One region of the Paenibacillus sp. 102 genome, then DNA from elsewhere that is predicted to be linked to it. Evidence: riboswitches for the same ligand, from Rfam matches in the RefSeq annotation. Region 1 holds a riboswitch; each other region holds the start of a gene.

Region 1 (3,464 bases):
TTCCAAAGAAGCTATATGAAAATGTAAAAGTAACGACATCATCAGGAGATTTTGTAGTAAAAGGAATTGAAACAAAGACAGCAGATATAGATACTTCTTCTGGGAATGTATCATTGTCGCATTCTAAGATAAATGGAAAGTTAATAGCTAAAACGTCTAGTGGGAAGATTGAGACAGATAAAAGTGAAATCGAAGTAGCAAAATTGGAAACAAGTAGTGGGGAAATTAGAGTAGAAGATTTACATTCTAAAGAATTAGCAGCTAAAACATCATCGGGGGATATTGAATATAATGATCGTAGCTTGCAAGGAGAAGTAGATTGTACTACATCAAGCGGTGATGTTAAGATGCAATTTGATACACTTCCTGAATCATTACGAGTTGAGTTTGATGGAAGTTCGGGTAAAGCGGATGTAAATGTTGCGGGTTTGCTATATGAAGAGAAATCAAAGAATAAGTTAATTGGGGTGAAGGGTGCAGGAGAAAATAAAGTGAAAGTAAAAACAAGTTCGGGAGACTTTAAGTTACAGTAACTTGTGAATAACGTTATGAAAAATCATGTCTCCCCTTGTGAGAGACATGATTTTTTATTTCAGATGGAGTTTCTAAAACTTAAAAACTCCTCTGTGCTCATAACATCTGCATATACGTCATTCAAACTTGCTAAAATTGTATTATGGATATAGACAGCAGGAATTGTAGCATTTTTAAAGAGGAGATCTTTTGTTGCGCATGCATCATGTACAACAGTGCAACGAAAACTAAAATCAAAAGCAGCTCGTACTGTAGCATCAATACACATATGAGTCATCATCCCGCATATAATCACATGTTCAATTCTAAGGTTTTGCAATTGCTCTAATAGGTCCGTTTCCCGAAAACTGTTTGGATAGTGTTTGAGAATAACAGTTTCATTTTTTAAGGGACGAACATGTTCATGGATGTGGACGCCTTCTGTGTTAGGGAGAAAAAAAGTAGCATTTTCTTTCATAGATACATGTTGGATATGAAAAATAGGCTGATTCACTTCTCGAAAATGCTGAAGTAGTTGACTTGCGTACTCGCTAGCTTCAACGGCACCGCGCAGTTCCATTTGGCCATTTGGAAAATAATCATTTTGAATATCAACGAGTAAAAGTGCTGTTTTCATATCAGTTATCGTCCTCCATTTTTCTTTCATATTCATGTAATGTTATTCAATTCGTACAGGATATTTTCCTTTTTGAAAGAGTAGGTGAAGAAGAATTTTACATAAAGTTAAAATTTCGCCCTTTGTAATAAAGTGAAACTTTAATCATCGGGGGGCGTACTGCCCGTTAATGTGGAGTAAAGGAGGAACTGTTATTTTATTTAAAAATTTTAATAGAAAAATAATTAATATATTTTAGAATATTTATGTTGACTCTTACTTTTCGGAGTTTTATAATAAGACTTAATAAAATGACAACTAAATCGATACACTCTTATCCAGAGAGGTGGAGGGACTGGCCCTATGATACCTCAGCAACGGGTTTTTGAATACCGTGCTAATTCCAGCAAGCTCTTAGAGGCTTGGGAGATGAGAAGATGTGAATGAGTATATAAATGCTCTTCTTCTTATTTTTATTACGGATAAGAAGGAGGGCATTTTTTATTTTACCTCAAAGCTCTGCTTCAAGTTATTACAGCATATAGGAGGGGAAAGTAATGATTTCTTTTGAGAATGTAAGTAAAGTATATGAATCAGGCGGGCAATCAGTTCATGCCGTCGAAGATGTAACATTATCGGTTGATAAGGGTGAGATATTTGGTATTATCGGTTTCAGTGGAGCTGGAAAAAGTACACTGTTACGTTTAGTGAATATGTTAGAACGACCAACATCGGGAACGATTTCGATAGATGATAAAGATATTACTTCCTTATCAACGAAGGAGTTACGAAAGCTAAGACAAAGAATAGGAATGATTTTTCAGAGTTTTAATCTATTTAATTCGAGAACCGTGTTTGGGAATATTGCTTATCCATTGAAATTAGCGAAATTGCCAAAGAATGAGATAAAAGAAAGAGTAAATGAGCTGCTAAAGTTTGTCGGACTAGAAGATAAAGCAAACTATTATCCAGAACAACTATCAGGTGGTCAGAAGCAACGCGTAGGAATTGCGAGAGCACTTGCGACATCACCAGATATTCTCATTTGTGATGAAGCAACATCAGCATTAGATCCTGAAACAACAACAGAAATTTTGAATCTACTAAAGAAAGTAAACAAGGAATACAATTTAACAATTCTCCTTATTACACACGAAATGCAGGTTGTGAAAGAAATTTGTCACCGTGTAGCCGTGATGGAAAAAGGAAAAGTAATTGAGGAAGGCACATTATTTGATGTTTTCACGAAACCAAAAACAAAGACGACACAAAACTTCGTTCGATCTGTTATTAACAATCATTTACCGGAAAGTGTCCTTACGAAAATCCAAAATGGTGGACAGATTTATCGCTTAACATTTACTGGTGAAGAGACAGGACAGCCGTTATTATCGTACATTGCTAAAAATTATAATGTAGATGTAAATGTGCTCTATGGAAATATTATTGAACTGCAAGGTATTTTATTTGGAAATCTTCTTGTAGAACTACAAGGTGAGCAGAAAGAAATTCAAAAAGCATTGCAACATCTAAGACTGCAAGTAGGACTGAAGGAGGTTGAATGTCATGCGAGTTGATTGGAGTATATTTTGGCCTCGCATTTTAGATGCGACAGGGGATACCCTCTTAATGGTAATTGTAACCCTTATATTTGCTACAATACTTGGTATACCTCTAGGTTTACTTTTATATGTAACAAGAAAAGGAAATTTTTTAGAAAACAAACTGGTCTTTTTTATTCTTAATATTGTTATTAATACGATTCGTCCGGTTCCATTTATCATCTTTCTAGTGGCTTTAAGTCCGTTAACACGTACTGTTATTGGAACAACAATTGGAACGGCAGCAGCGATTTTTCCAATGACACTGGTTGCTTCAATTGGGATTGCAAGAATGGTTGAAACAAACCTTGTTTCGGTACCAAAGGGAGTTATTGAAGCAGCACAAGCAATGGGTGCATCACCACTCAGAATTGTGTTTGAAATTCTTGTTCCAGAAGCGTTAGCACCATTAGTTTTAGGCGTTACGTTTATGACGGTTGGTTTAATTGAATTCTCAGCAGTTGCTGGCCTTGTTGGCGGTGGTGGTCTAGGTGACCTAGCAATGACATATGGTTATCAACGCTTTGATACATCGGTTATGTTCGTGACGGTTGTATTGCTTATTATTCTTGTACAAATTGCACAAAACTTAGGAAACTATTTTGCAAAAGTATTCTTACGTAGATCATAAAGAGAAAAGAGGGAAAGAAAATGAAAAAGATATTAGCATTTGCATTATCAGCGTTGGTTAGTGTATCGGTATTAAGCGGTTGCGGGGCTGGTGCAAAAGAAAA
Region 2 (3,464 bases), on a different contig from region 1:
ACGCTAACGCTTTTGCAGATGTAATTAATGCTTTATCGCCAAGTTCCGAACAAGCTGCTTCTCTAAATTCATTTGTATGAGCAATTAAATCATCTGGACCAATTTTGATGTAAGGATGAATCGTTGGTACGACTTGACTCACATTCCCTGCGTCAGTTGAACCAATTCCCAGTCTCTCTTTACGATTTACATTTTCCCCGAGTAGTTCTAATTCCTCCGCAACCACTTCATTAAATGTTTTCGTCACTAATAATTCATCGATTTCATTTTGGAACTGATTGATTTTTACTGTTGTTCCTGTTGCTAGTGCGGATCCCTGTGCAATATTTCGTACCTTTTCAGTTACTTCAGCACATTTTTTACGTGTTGCTGCTCGAATGAAAAAGCGAGCTGATGCGTAATCTGGAATAATATTCGGTGCCTTTCCGCCTTCAGTAATGACACCATGAATTTTCACATCTGCTGGAAGTTGTTGACGAAGGGCATTAATCCCATTGTAAAGCTGAATAATCGCATCTAATGCATTAATTCCTTCCTCTGGTGACGCTGCCGCATGTGCAGCCTTTCCATAAAAATGAAAATCAAGTGGATCAACTGCTAGTGATGGACTTGTTGTTGCTGTTTTTCCGCTTGGATGAATCATAAGCGCTGCATCAATATTGTTAAACAAACCCGCCTTCACATAACTTGCTTTTGCACTTCCATTTGGACCACCTTCTTCTGCTGGTGTCCCAAATACAACGATTTCACCGCCAATTTCTTCAATTGTTTCTGATAATGCAATCGCTGCCGCAACACTTATTGTGCCAATTAAATTATGACCACACGCATGACCTAATCCGGGCAAAGCGTCATACTCTGCTAAAAAAGCAATTGTAGGCCCTTGTTTCCCTGAGCTTTTCCGTGCAATAAAGCCTGTTTCATGTCCTGCTATATTGTGTTGCAGTTGAAAACCTGCACTTCCTAGTAATAAGCTTAATGTTCTTGATGCAAAAAATTCTTGATTACCAATTTCAGGATCCGCATGAATATCATGACTTGTTTTTAAGTATTTTTCTTTATTTCTTTCTATACTTTCAGCAATAATATTTCGATGTGACGTTACTTGTGTTGTTCCCATTTCTCCATTCCTCCTTTAAATTTCCACATAAAAAAACCTCTTTCTAAAAGATAGAAAGAGGCTTGAAAAATACAGATTCAAAAATGCCTTCTTTCTTATCTTTCAAGTCTTTCACTTGCTGGAATTGGCACAGTATTCATATTGAATCCGCTGCCGAGGCTTCATAGGGCCAGTCCCTCTACCTCTCTTGATAAGAAAATCGTTTTTGTTTTCATAAAATTATATTAAATTATTTTCATTCTAGTTTTATTCCGACTAAATGTCAAGGAATTCCGATCTGATTTTACCGAATATCTAAAAACCCTTTTAAAACGCCAATCGTTTCAGGTGCCTGCAGTCTTGCACATATATAAGGGAATTCTGGACTTCCTTCAAACATCATTTGCGACGTTAACGGCGCACCTACCCAAAAGATTTCATCATCAATACATACAAATGGGAGTGATTTATTTTGCCTTTGTACTCTTACATTTTTCAACGGAATGGGTCCATCGCTATATATTGTGACTTGCGCCGCTGTACGCATTAATGCCTGCCATACTCTTTTATCTACCTGTCTTGTACTTGGAAGCGAAATAATAATTTTTTGTTTTGCTGACAGAATATCTTTTAATAATGCTTTCGTCTCTTCCAAATTCATTTGCATAAACCATCTCAAACGCTTTGTAATTTTTCGTTCTAACAATGGACGTGATGTTGTACGATCATATACATTTCCATGTCTTTCTATGTGAGAAGTTAAGTGAGATAACGCTTGTTTTCTTGAAAGATTTTTCCGCATATACTGACAGTCCGATAACTGAATGAACTTCCCTCTTGCCCTTGTAACTGCAACGTTTACAAGACGATGGTTCTTATGATCGAAGAATAATACACCTGGACGTTCCTGGGGATAACTATCTACCGTATCAAATATCATCATGTCTCGTTCAGATCCTTGGAACTTATGAACTGTCGCTGCTAGAACAGGTGTATTCCGGTACTTTGTTTTTTGCAATAGTTCTCTTATACATGTTGATAAGAAACGGGACTGCGCTCGGTATGGTGTTACAATTCCAATAGATTGAACGCCATCTAATAATCCAATTAAAATCATCTGCATTGCAACTAAACCAGACATAATATTAAAACGCGAACCAGAAGCTGCATCTTTTAAAGAATAAGCTCCCATCAAACTTGTATCGAACAGAGCTGTCGCTTCATTTGCAAATGGCTGTAATTTCGCTAATTCTTGTCTTGCCGAGACAGAAGGATGATCGAACACCCTATTCTTATAAATAAATGAATTTGTAAATTTAGATATATCCGCATGCATCCGTCTTTGTTCTTGCAGCATAAATAAATTCGGATGTGTTTCATAACTATTTACTGACTGCACAATCCCCGCATGATAAAACATATCCTCCCCTAACCACTTTCTAACAAGCTCATGATTTGCCATCGCAATCGGAGGTAACTGTAAAAAGTCACCACAAATGACAATTCGCTTACCAAGAGAAGCAGCTAATGCAATTTGCGGCACATACGCCATACTCACTTCATCTACAACAACTAAGTCAAATGTTCGTTCATAAACAAGAGAATCAATTGCGCATTTGGATAACGTTGCACCAATTACTTGTGCATTTTCAATATATTCTCTTTCCACTTCTTTAATCTTCGCTCTTTGTTTTCTAAGATCGCCTTCAATTTCTTGCATACGCTTTTTATCAGAAGCAGTCGCTTTATACGATAAGATTTTTTGACGAAGATCTTGGCGCATTTCTTCTAAATAAAGCTTCTCTTCTCCCCATGATCCATTCGTCGTTTCCACTAGTCTAGAAGCTAGCAACGTATCATGATTACGTATATGTTCATGTTGACTAAATCCATAACGGACAATTTCTCCTGGTGTCCACTTTTCTTTCTTTTCGATTTGCTTTGTTACTTCACTCATTAATACATCAACTGCCGCATTACTATGAGCAAGTACAAGCACTGATTTTCCTTTTTGATAATGAGCCGAAATAATACGTGATAAGTTATAAGTCTTTCCTGTTCCAGGTGGTCCCCAAACATATGTCGCCCTATTATAAAAAGAACGATACGCAAGTTCATTCTTCGGATTTTTCATCTTCTCCATATGCTTTGGTGTACTCTTTCCATCTAAAAGACGTTTTACTCGCTGACGTTTTTGTTTATCTTTTCGTATTTCTTTCAACCGTTCTTGTAATTGTTCTAATAACTGCCATGGTTCACTATATAAACTAGCTTCTCTTATTTCACCTTGTATATAATCATTTAATTTCAATTCGATTTCTAATCCATGTACAGATAGCACTTCTCCCGTTGCTTCTTCACCATC
Region 3 (3,464 bases), on a different contig from region 1:
GCACCATCTAGTATCATCAATGGAAATTCTCGTAAAATATTTTCTATCGGATTTACGTTACGATAATTATTCATAGGAATCACACACCTTTTCATAATGATTTTAAAATCCAAAGAGCTTTAACCAAAAAGAGTCCATTATCTTGCGTCATTCAATTTTTTTATTGCCCGCGGGCGATTTCTATTATTTTTTAAGTAGTACGTAAAGTAACATAAAGCTAAAAACGGAATACCACAATAAAGAGCTATCCTTTGATTAGGATCAAAAGCTATACCAATGCAAGATGCAAAACATAATAGAAAAGCCGCAATAGGAACGATTGGATAAAGAGGGGTTCTATATTTCAAATCCTCCACATAATTACCTTGTTCTAAGAAACGTCTCCGAAACATAAACTGTGAAGCTGCAATTCCCATCCAAACAACGACCACCGCAAAACCCGAAATAGATACAAGAACGATATACACGGTATCAGGTGCAACTATACTAGAAAAAAGGGATAAACATCCACCGATCATGCTAACAATTAAAGCTTGAAGAGGTATTCCTTTCGATGTTAATTTTGCAAAAGAAGGATTGATCATCTTCTCTTTTGAAAGGGACCACAGCATACGAGATGAGGCATATAACCCTGAGTTCGCAGCTGAAAGTAATGCCGTCAAAATAACAAAATTCATAATATCCGCGGCATAAGGTACACCAATCCTATCAAAGACTACAACGAATGGACTTTCAATTACTCCAGCTTCTTTCCAAGGAATTAATCCTGAAAGAACAAAGATTGTACCAATAAAGAAGATAAAGAGTCTCCAAACAGTATTTTTGATTGCCCGCGGTACATTTTTCTCTGGGTCTATACTCTCTCCAGCCGCAATACCAATCAATTCTGTTCCTGAAAAAGCAAAACTTACTGAAAGCATAGTCATGAAAATTGGAAAGAAACCATTGGGAAAAGGCCCATCTTCCCCAATAAAGTTTGATAGCATAGGTGCTGAAGATACATCTTTCATAGAAAGAATACCAAACATAGCTCCCACACCTAAAATAATAAATAATAATATGGTGACTACTTTAATACTGGAAAACCAAAACTCTGATTCTGCAAAGAATTTTGCTGAAAAAGCATTGGAAAGGAAAATGGTCGCAGCAAATATTGCACTCCACATCCAAACCGAAGTATCGGGAAACCACCTTTGCATAAGTAGACCTGAAGCCGTAAATTCCGAACCTAATGCAACAGTCCAGGTAAGCCAATACATCCAGGCAATCGTAAAGCCAGTCCCAGGTCCTATATATTTCGTTGCGTATGTATGAAAAGCCCCAGTAACTGGCATTGAAACCGATAACTCTCCAAGACATAACATCACCAAATACATAATCAAACCACCAATTAAATATGCAATCATTGTTCCGATTGGGCCTGCTTGATTAATCGTGTATCCCGAACTTAGAAAAAGCCCTGTTCCAATTACTCCCCCTAATGAAAGCATAAATAAATGTCTACTCTTCATCGTTCTTTGCAGCTTTGTTTGACTATCTTCATTTGTATATTCCATAATAATTCAACCTCTTCTAATTATTTTTCCGTGCAATATAGCATTAAAAATGCTTGGAAACAGTTATATCCATTCAAAAAACTATTAAATTTTATACTCCCCCTCCTTTACAACATAAAAAAGCCTCTTTCATCTGAAAGAGGCATCGTCCATAAAAATTATATGATGGCTTATCTCTCAGAATGAATCCATTCTGCAGGAAGTGGCACCGTTCCGAATTTCGGAGGTTGCCGGACGTCATAGGGCCTGTCCCTCAGTCTCTCTTGATAAGTGAATTTATTTATTGAATTTTTAAATTAATAAAAATTATATTCCTGAATGATTTTTATGTCAACATGCAAGTTCTAAATCTATCACATCATATATCCACTAAAGTGAAATAAATTCTATAAAAGAACAATAGAAAAGAGCATTTTTTTAAAATAGAGAAAATATCATGGATTAAAATGATTAAAGGAGGATCGTTATGAAAGCAATTGTATGCACAAAATACGGATCACCTGATGTTCTCCAACTCAAAGAGGTCGAAAAACCTATCCCCAAGGATAATGAGGTACTAGTAAAAATTCATGCGACAACAGTAACATCTGGGGACTGTAGAATTCGAGGTTTCAATAGTCCTCTTTTGTACTGGATTCCCATGCGAATCATCCTAGGTCTTAGAAAGCCGAGAAAACCTATATTGGGGGTAGAATTGGCAGGAGAAATTGAATCAATAGGAAAAAATGTAACACAATTCAAGAAAGGGGATCAAATTTTTGCATTAACGGGAATGAGTTTTGGGGCTTACGCTGAGTACACATGTATACCTGAAGATGGATTGTTAGCAATGAGACCGGAAAACATGAATTATGAGGAAGCCGCTGCTGTTCTTTTTGGTGGAACTTCAGCATTACATTTTCTTAGAAAAGCAACTATCCAAAGTGGACAAAAAGTTCTTATCTATGGAGCTTCTGGAGCCGTAGGAACTTCCGCGGTACAGCTTGCCAAATACTTTGGGGCAGAAGTTACCGGGGTCTGTAGTACTACAAATTTAGAGTTAGTAAAATCTTTAGGAGCTGATAACGTAATTGATTACACGAAAGAAGATTTTACAGAAAGAGAAGAACGCTATGAGATTATCTTTGATGCAGTCGGGAAAAACACCAAATCTAATTGCAAGAACGCACTCACTTCGAACGGGACATACGTGTCAGTCGAAGGAATGATAGCAAAAGTACGTACTGAAGATTTACTTTTCCTCAAAGAACTTATCGAGGCAGAGAAAATAACATCCGTCATCGATAGACGTTATCCACTAGAACAAATTCCTGAAGCACATAGATACGTAGAAACAGGACATAAGAAGGGAAATGTAGTAATAACCTTAGATCATAATGACAAAACCTAACAAAACTCCCCTGGTGTTGGTTTGTAATAAAGTTGTTTAATTCTCTGCTTAGAAATATAGTAACCATCTATCGTATAACAGATAGATGGTTATTAAAATTGTTTAAAAAACTAACAGATTCTTTCGTTCTACAATTATTAGGAATAATAAGATCGTTTGATTTTCGGATAGCAAATAATTGATTATTGCCCACAAATATAACTTAAGATCTTGTATCTATATATGATTAGGTTGATGTAGTTATATTACATGTTCTTCTAAAATATTGACAGATAATAGGTTGCATGTTAAATTCACGATATTTAACTACCAAGGGGGTAAGTGACTAATGTCGGTTAATAAGATAGAAGAATATTGGCATATGTACGCTAGAGAAAATGAGTTAAACATGAGTGTTCCAGATGCATGGATGTTTGGAGATGGTTCCAAAGAAATGGGAGATGAACTAGGAAGTTTAGTTGTTAAAGGAATCAAAACAGGAACATGCGCTGCGCATTGTGTATACGGGCTTGAAGGAG
Region 4 (3,464 bases), on a different contig from region 1:
TTCTTTTGTTTTCATAACCACGACTTAGATGGCGGAAATTTAAAATGGATATAAGTATGAACGCAGCTACGTTTCGTAGCTGCGTTCATTGTCTTTACTGATTTATTTGTAAACGTTCTTGAATGAACAATAGCAACTTAACAATGCTGTCTTCCCTATAAATATCAAATTTTTGTCGATGAAATTCACCATGTTCATGATAAAAAATAAGTTCGCCTTTCCCAGCAACTTCATTTATCAGCATATGAAAACTGAGTGGTGTTGCTACAATTGAGCCGTTATCATCTCTTAACAGAATTTGACAAAGCGTTTTTTGCTGTTCAACCTCATATAAAAAATCGTAATGAAAGGATTGAGCTAGTTTTTCTATTTGAGATAGGAGTAGGGTTTGTATAGCATGTGTTTCGTGCATAAAATGTAACCTCTTTTCTTGTATGCGCTGTTATCTAGTATAGTAATAATGAGTATACTTTGTACATAATTATTGCTCGTTATTTCTAGAGAGTGTCAAAATAAGTTGAACAATAATGCGCAGTATATTCAGAAAAATGTTATTGACAAAATTTTTTGTAAGATTTACTATTAGTACCATAACTTTTGCAAAATTTAATACGAATACTCTTATCCAGAGTGGCGGAGGGACTGGCCCTATGATGCCCAGCAACCGAGCTTATGAACCATAAGCTAAGGTGCTAATTCCTGCAAAACGATTTTCGTTTTGGAAGATAAGAGAGGAGCTTATTTTTGTCTATTTGACACCTCTCTTATTTGAGAGGTGTTTTTTGTTTAAGAACAGATATATATGAGGGGGAATTGTATATGAAAAAGTTATTGTTAAGTATTGTAAGTGGAACGGTATTATTATTAGGCGCATGTAGTGCTGATTCAGAAAAGGAAGCAAAAGCACTAGATGAGAAAAAAGTTAAAGTAGGTGTGACCGGTGGACCGCATGAACAAATTTTTGAAAAAGTAAAAGAAGTAGCGGCAAAAGATGGATTACAAGTTGATTTACAGGTATTTAATGATTATGTAGCGCCCAATGTATCGTTAGATGAAAACAGCATTGACGTGAATAGCTATCAAACGAAATCCTATTTAGATGTATTTAAAGCGGAGCGCAATATGAAATTGACAGAAGTATTTTCAACAGTAACGTTTCCAATGGGGATATATTCTAAAAATTTGAAGGATGTAAAAGAGTTAAAAGATGGAGATGCCATTGCTGTACCAAATGACCCAACGAATGAACTTCGAGCGTTAAAATTATTTGAAAAAGCAGGCGTTTTAAAAGTTGATCCAAAAGCAACAGAGAAAGCAACTGCAAAAGATGTCATTGAGAATCCGAAGAATTTAAAAATTATTGAGTTAGAGGCATCACAATTACCAACGCAATTAGGGGAAGTGAAAGCCGCTGCGATTAATACAAACTTTGCATTAGGTGCAAAACTAAGTCCAGCTAAAGATTCTATTTTCCGTGAAGGGAAAGATTCACCATATGTGAACTGGGTAGTTGTTCGTACGGAAAATAAGGATGACGAAGTTGTAAAAAAATTAAAGAAAGCGTATCAGTCTAAAGAAGTAAAAGAGTTTATCGAGAAAAAATTCGATGGTTCTGTTTTGCCGTCTTGGTAGGAGCTGATTATCATGATTGAATTGAAGAATGTTTCTAAAGTATTTACAACAAAAAAAGGTAAGATAGAAGCTCTGAAACCAACTTCTCTTAAAATAGAAAAAGGAGAAGTGTTTGGAATCATTGGATATAGTGGGGCAGGTAAAAGTACATTAATCCGCTGTGTAAACTTATTAGAAAAACCAACAACAGGAAATATAATTGTAAATGAGAAAGATTTAACAACCTTATCTACAAAAGGATTAGCGCAGGCGAGACAAAAAATTGGGATGATTTTTCAAGGATTTAACTTATTGAAAACAGTCAATGTTTATGAAAATATTGCATTACCTTTACGCTTAGCTGGGATTTCAAAAACGGAAATTGAAAAAAGAGTAGAAAAGTATTTACGTATTGTTGATTTGTTTGATAGAAAAGATGCGTATCCAAGCGAGCTTTCTGGTGGACAAAAACAGCGTGTTGCGATTGCACGTGCGTTATCGCATGAACCAGAAGTGTTGCTAAGTGATGAAGCTACAAGCGCGTTGGATCCAGAAACAACGGAGTCGATTTTAGATTTGTTATTAGAAGTTAATGAGAAAATTGGGATTACGATTTTGCTCATTACACATGAAATGAATGTAATTCAGCGTATATGTGATCACGTTGCTGTGATGGAGCAGGGAGCTATAGTAGAAAGTGGTACAGTGAAAAATATTTTTTCAAACCCACAACATGCAACAACGAAAAAATTTGTAAACAGTGCTTTTGCAGCCAAAATCCCGGAAGAATTACAAAAAGAACTAAAAAACACAGGGGAGATTGTAACGCTCTCGTTTATCGGGAACTCTTCAGGAGAACCAGCATTGGCTGTTGCTACAAAACGATTTCAAGTATATCCTAATATTTTATCGGGGAACATTACACAACTAAAATATGAAGCGTACGGTAAACTCGTCGTTCATATGCAAGGGGAAAAACACGAAGTACATAGGGCGTTAACATTTTTAAAAGAACAAGGAATTATTGTAGAAGGAGGTAAGGAAGAGTATGGGAAGCAAGTCCTTTTGGGATGAATGGAGTAAGATGATATGGGAAGCGACGATTCAAACATTTCAAATGACATCCATTTCACTACTTATATCAGTCATTATTGCATTGCCACTTGGCGTCACACTCGTTTTAACAAGGCCTGGTGGTCAACTAGAGAATAAAATTGTATATCCTGTTTTGAATACAATTATTAACGTCATTCGTTCTATTCCATTTATTATTCTATTATTCTTCATTCTGCCGTTTACAAAGCTCCTTATGGGAACTTCAATTGGTGTGAAAGGTGTAATTGTACCGCTTGTTGTATTTACAGCTCCTTATATTGCACGTTTAATGGAAACAGCTTTACTAGAAGTGGATCGCGGTGTAATTGAAGCATATCAAGCGATGGGAGTTTCTACTGTAAAAATTATTTGGCACGTTATGGTTAGAGAAGCGCGCCCATCTCTTGTGCTTGGTTTAACGATCGCAACGATTGGACTAATAGGTGCAACAGCAATGGCTGGACTTGTAGGAGCAGGTGGACTAGGCGATTTAGCATATCGATTTGGTCATTTGCGATATGAACCAGAAGTTATGTATGCAACGGTATTTATCTTAATTATTCTTGTTCAAGGCTTACAATCTTTAGGAAATGGGATTGCTAGAAAATTAAAGAAAGATTGATAGAATGCGGTGGCTCTATTATAAGAGGTACCGCATTTTGTATTTTTTGAAGTTCATTTTTCACACACCATATTATGGTATCATACAAACTTTTCATGTAAAATAATAGTAAAAATATGTAAGGGAGGGGACGAAG

The links. Region 1 has a riboswitch for S-adenosylmethionine ahead of AAIE21_RS23530 (methionine ABC transporter ATP-binding protein). Riboswitches for the same ligand answer to the same signal wherever they lie in the genome.
Region 2: it holds a riboswitch for S-adenosylmethionine, as region 1 does, so the genes downstream of both, AAIE21_RS12725 (M20 family metallopeptidase) here and AAIE21_RS23530 (methionine ABC transporter ATP-binding protein) in region 1, are expected to answer to the same signal.
Region 3: it holds a riboswitch for S-adenosylmethionine, as region 1 does, so the genes downstream of both, AAIE21_RS23150 (amino acid permease) here and AAIE21_RS23530 (methionine ABC transporter ATP-binding protein) in region 1, are expected to answer to the same signal.
Region 4: it holds a riboswitch for S-adenosylmethionine, as region 1 does, so the genes downstream of both, AAIE21_RS21655 (MetQ/NlpA family ABC transporter substrate-binding protein) here and AAIE21_RS23530 (methionine ABC transporter ATP-binding protein) in region 1, are expected to answer to the same signal.

The regions. Positions count from the first base shown of each region.
Region 1 covers NZ_JBCGHT010000016.1:44,019-47,482, forward strand. The annotation lists gene AAIE21_RS23520 (DUF4097 family beta strand repeat-containing protein) at 1-533, shown strand, start outside; gene AAIE21_RS23525 (cysteine hydrolase family protein) at 593-1,150, opposite strand; SAM riboswitch class I at 1,461-1,565, shown strand; gene AAIE21_RS23530 (methionine ABC transporter ATP-binding protein) at 1,687-2,706, shown strand; gene AAIE21_RS23535 (methionine ABC transporter permease) at 2,696-3,361, shown strand; gene AAIE21_RS23540 (MetQ/NlpA family ABC transporter substrate-binding protein) at 3,382-3,464, shown strand, end outside.
Region 2 covers NZ_JBCGHT010000004.1:115,675-119,138, forward strand. The annotation lists gene AAIE21_RS12725 (M20 family metallopeptidase) at 1-1,120, opposite strand, end outside; SAM riboswitch class I at 1,213-1,317, opposite strand; gene AAIE21_RS12730 (AAA domain-containing protein) at 1,404-3,464, opposite strand, start outside.
Region 3 covers NZ_JBCGHT010000015.1:80,458-83,921, forward strand. The annotation lists gene mmuM (homocysteine S-methyltransferase) at 1-74, opposite strand, end outside; gene AAIE21_RS23150 (amino acid permease) at 138-1,556, opposite strand; SAM riboswitch class I at 1,724-1,829, opposite strand; gene AAIE21_RS23155 (NAD(P)-dependent alcohol dehydrogenase) at 2,023-2,946, shown strand; gene AAIE21_RS23160 (ASCH domain-containing protein) at 3,275-3,464, shown strand, end outside.
Region 4 covers NZ_JBCGHT010000013.1:38,092-41,555, forward strand. The annotation lists gene AAIE21_RS21650 (hypothetical protein) at 95-412, opposite strand; SAM riboswitch class I at 619-732, shown strand; gene AAIE21_RS21655 (MetQ/NlpA family ABC transporter substrate-binding protein) at 820-1,632, shown strand; gene AAIE21_RS21660 (methionine ABC transporter ATP-binding protein) at 1,645-2,685, shown strand; gene AAIE21_RS21665 (methionine ABC transporter permease) at 2,660-3,328, shown strand; gene AAIE21_RS21670 (DnaJ family domain-containing protein) at 3,464-3,464, shown strand, end outside.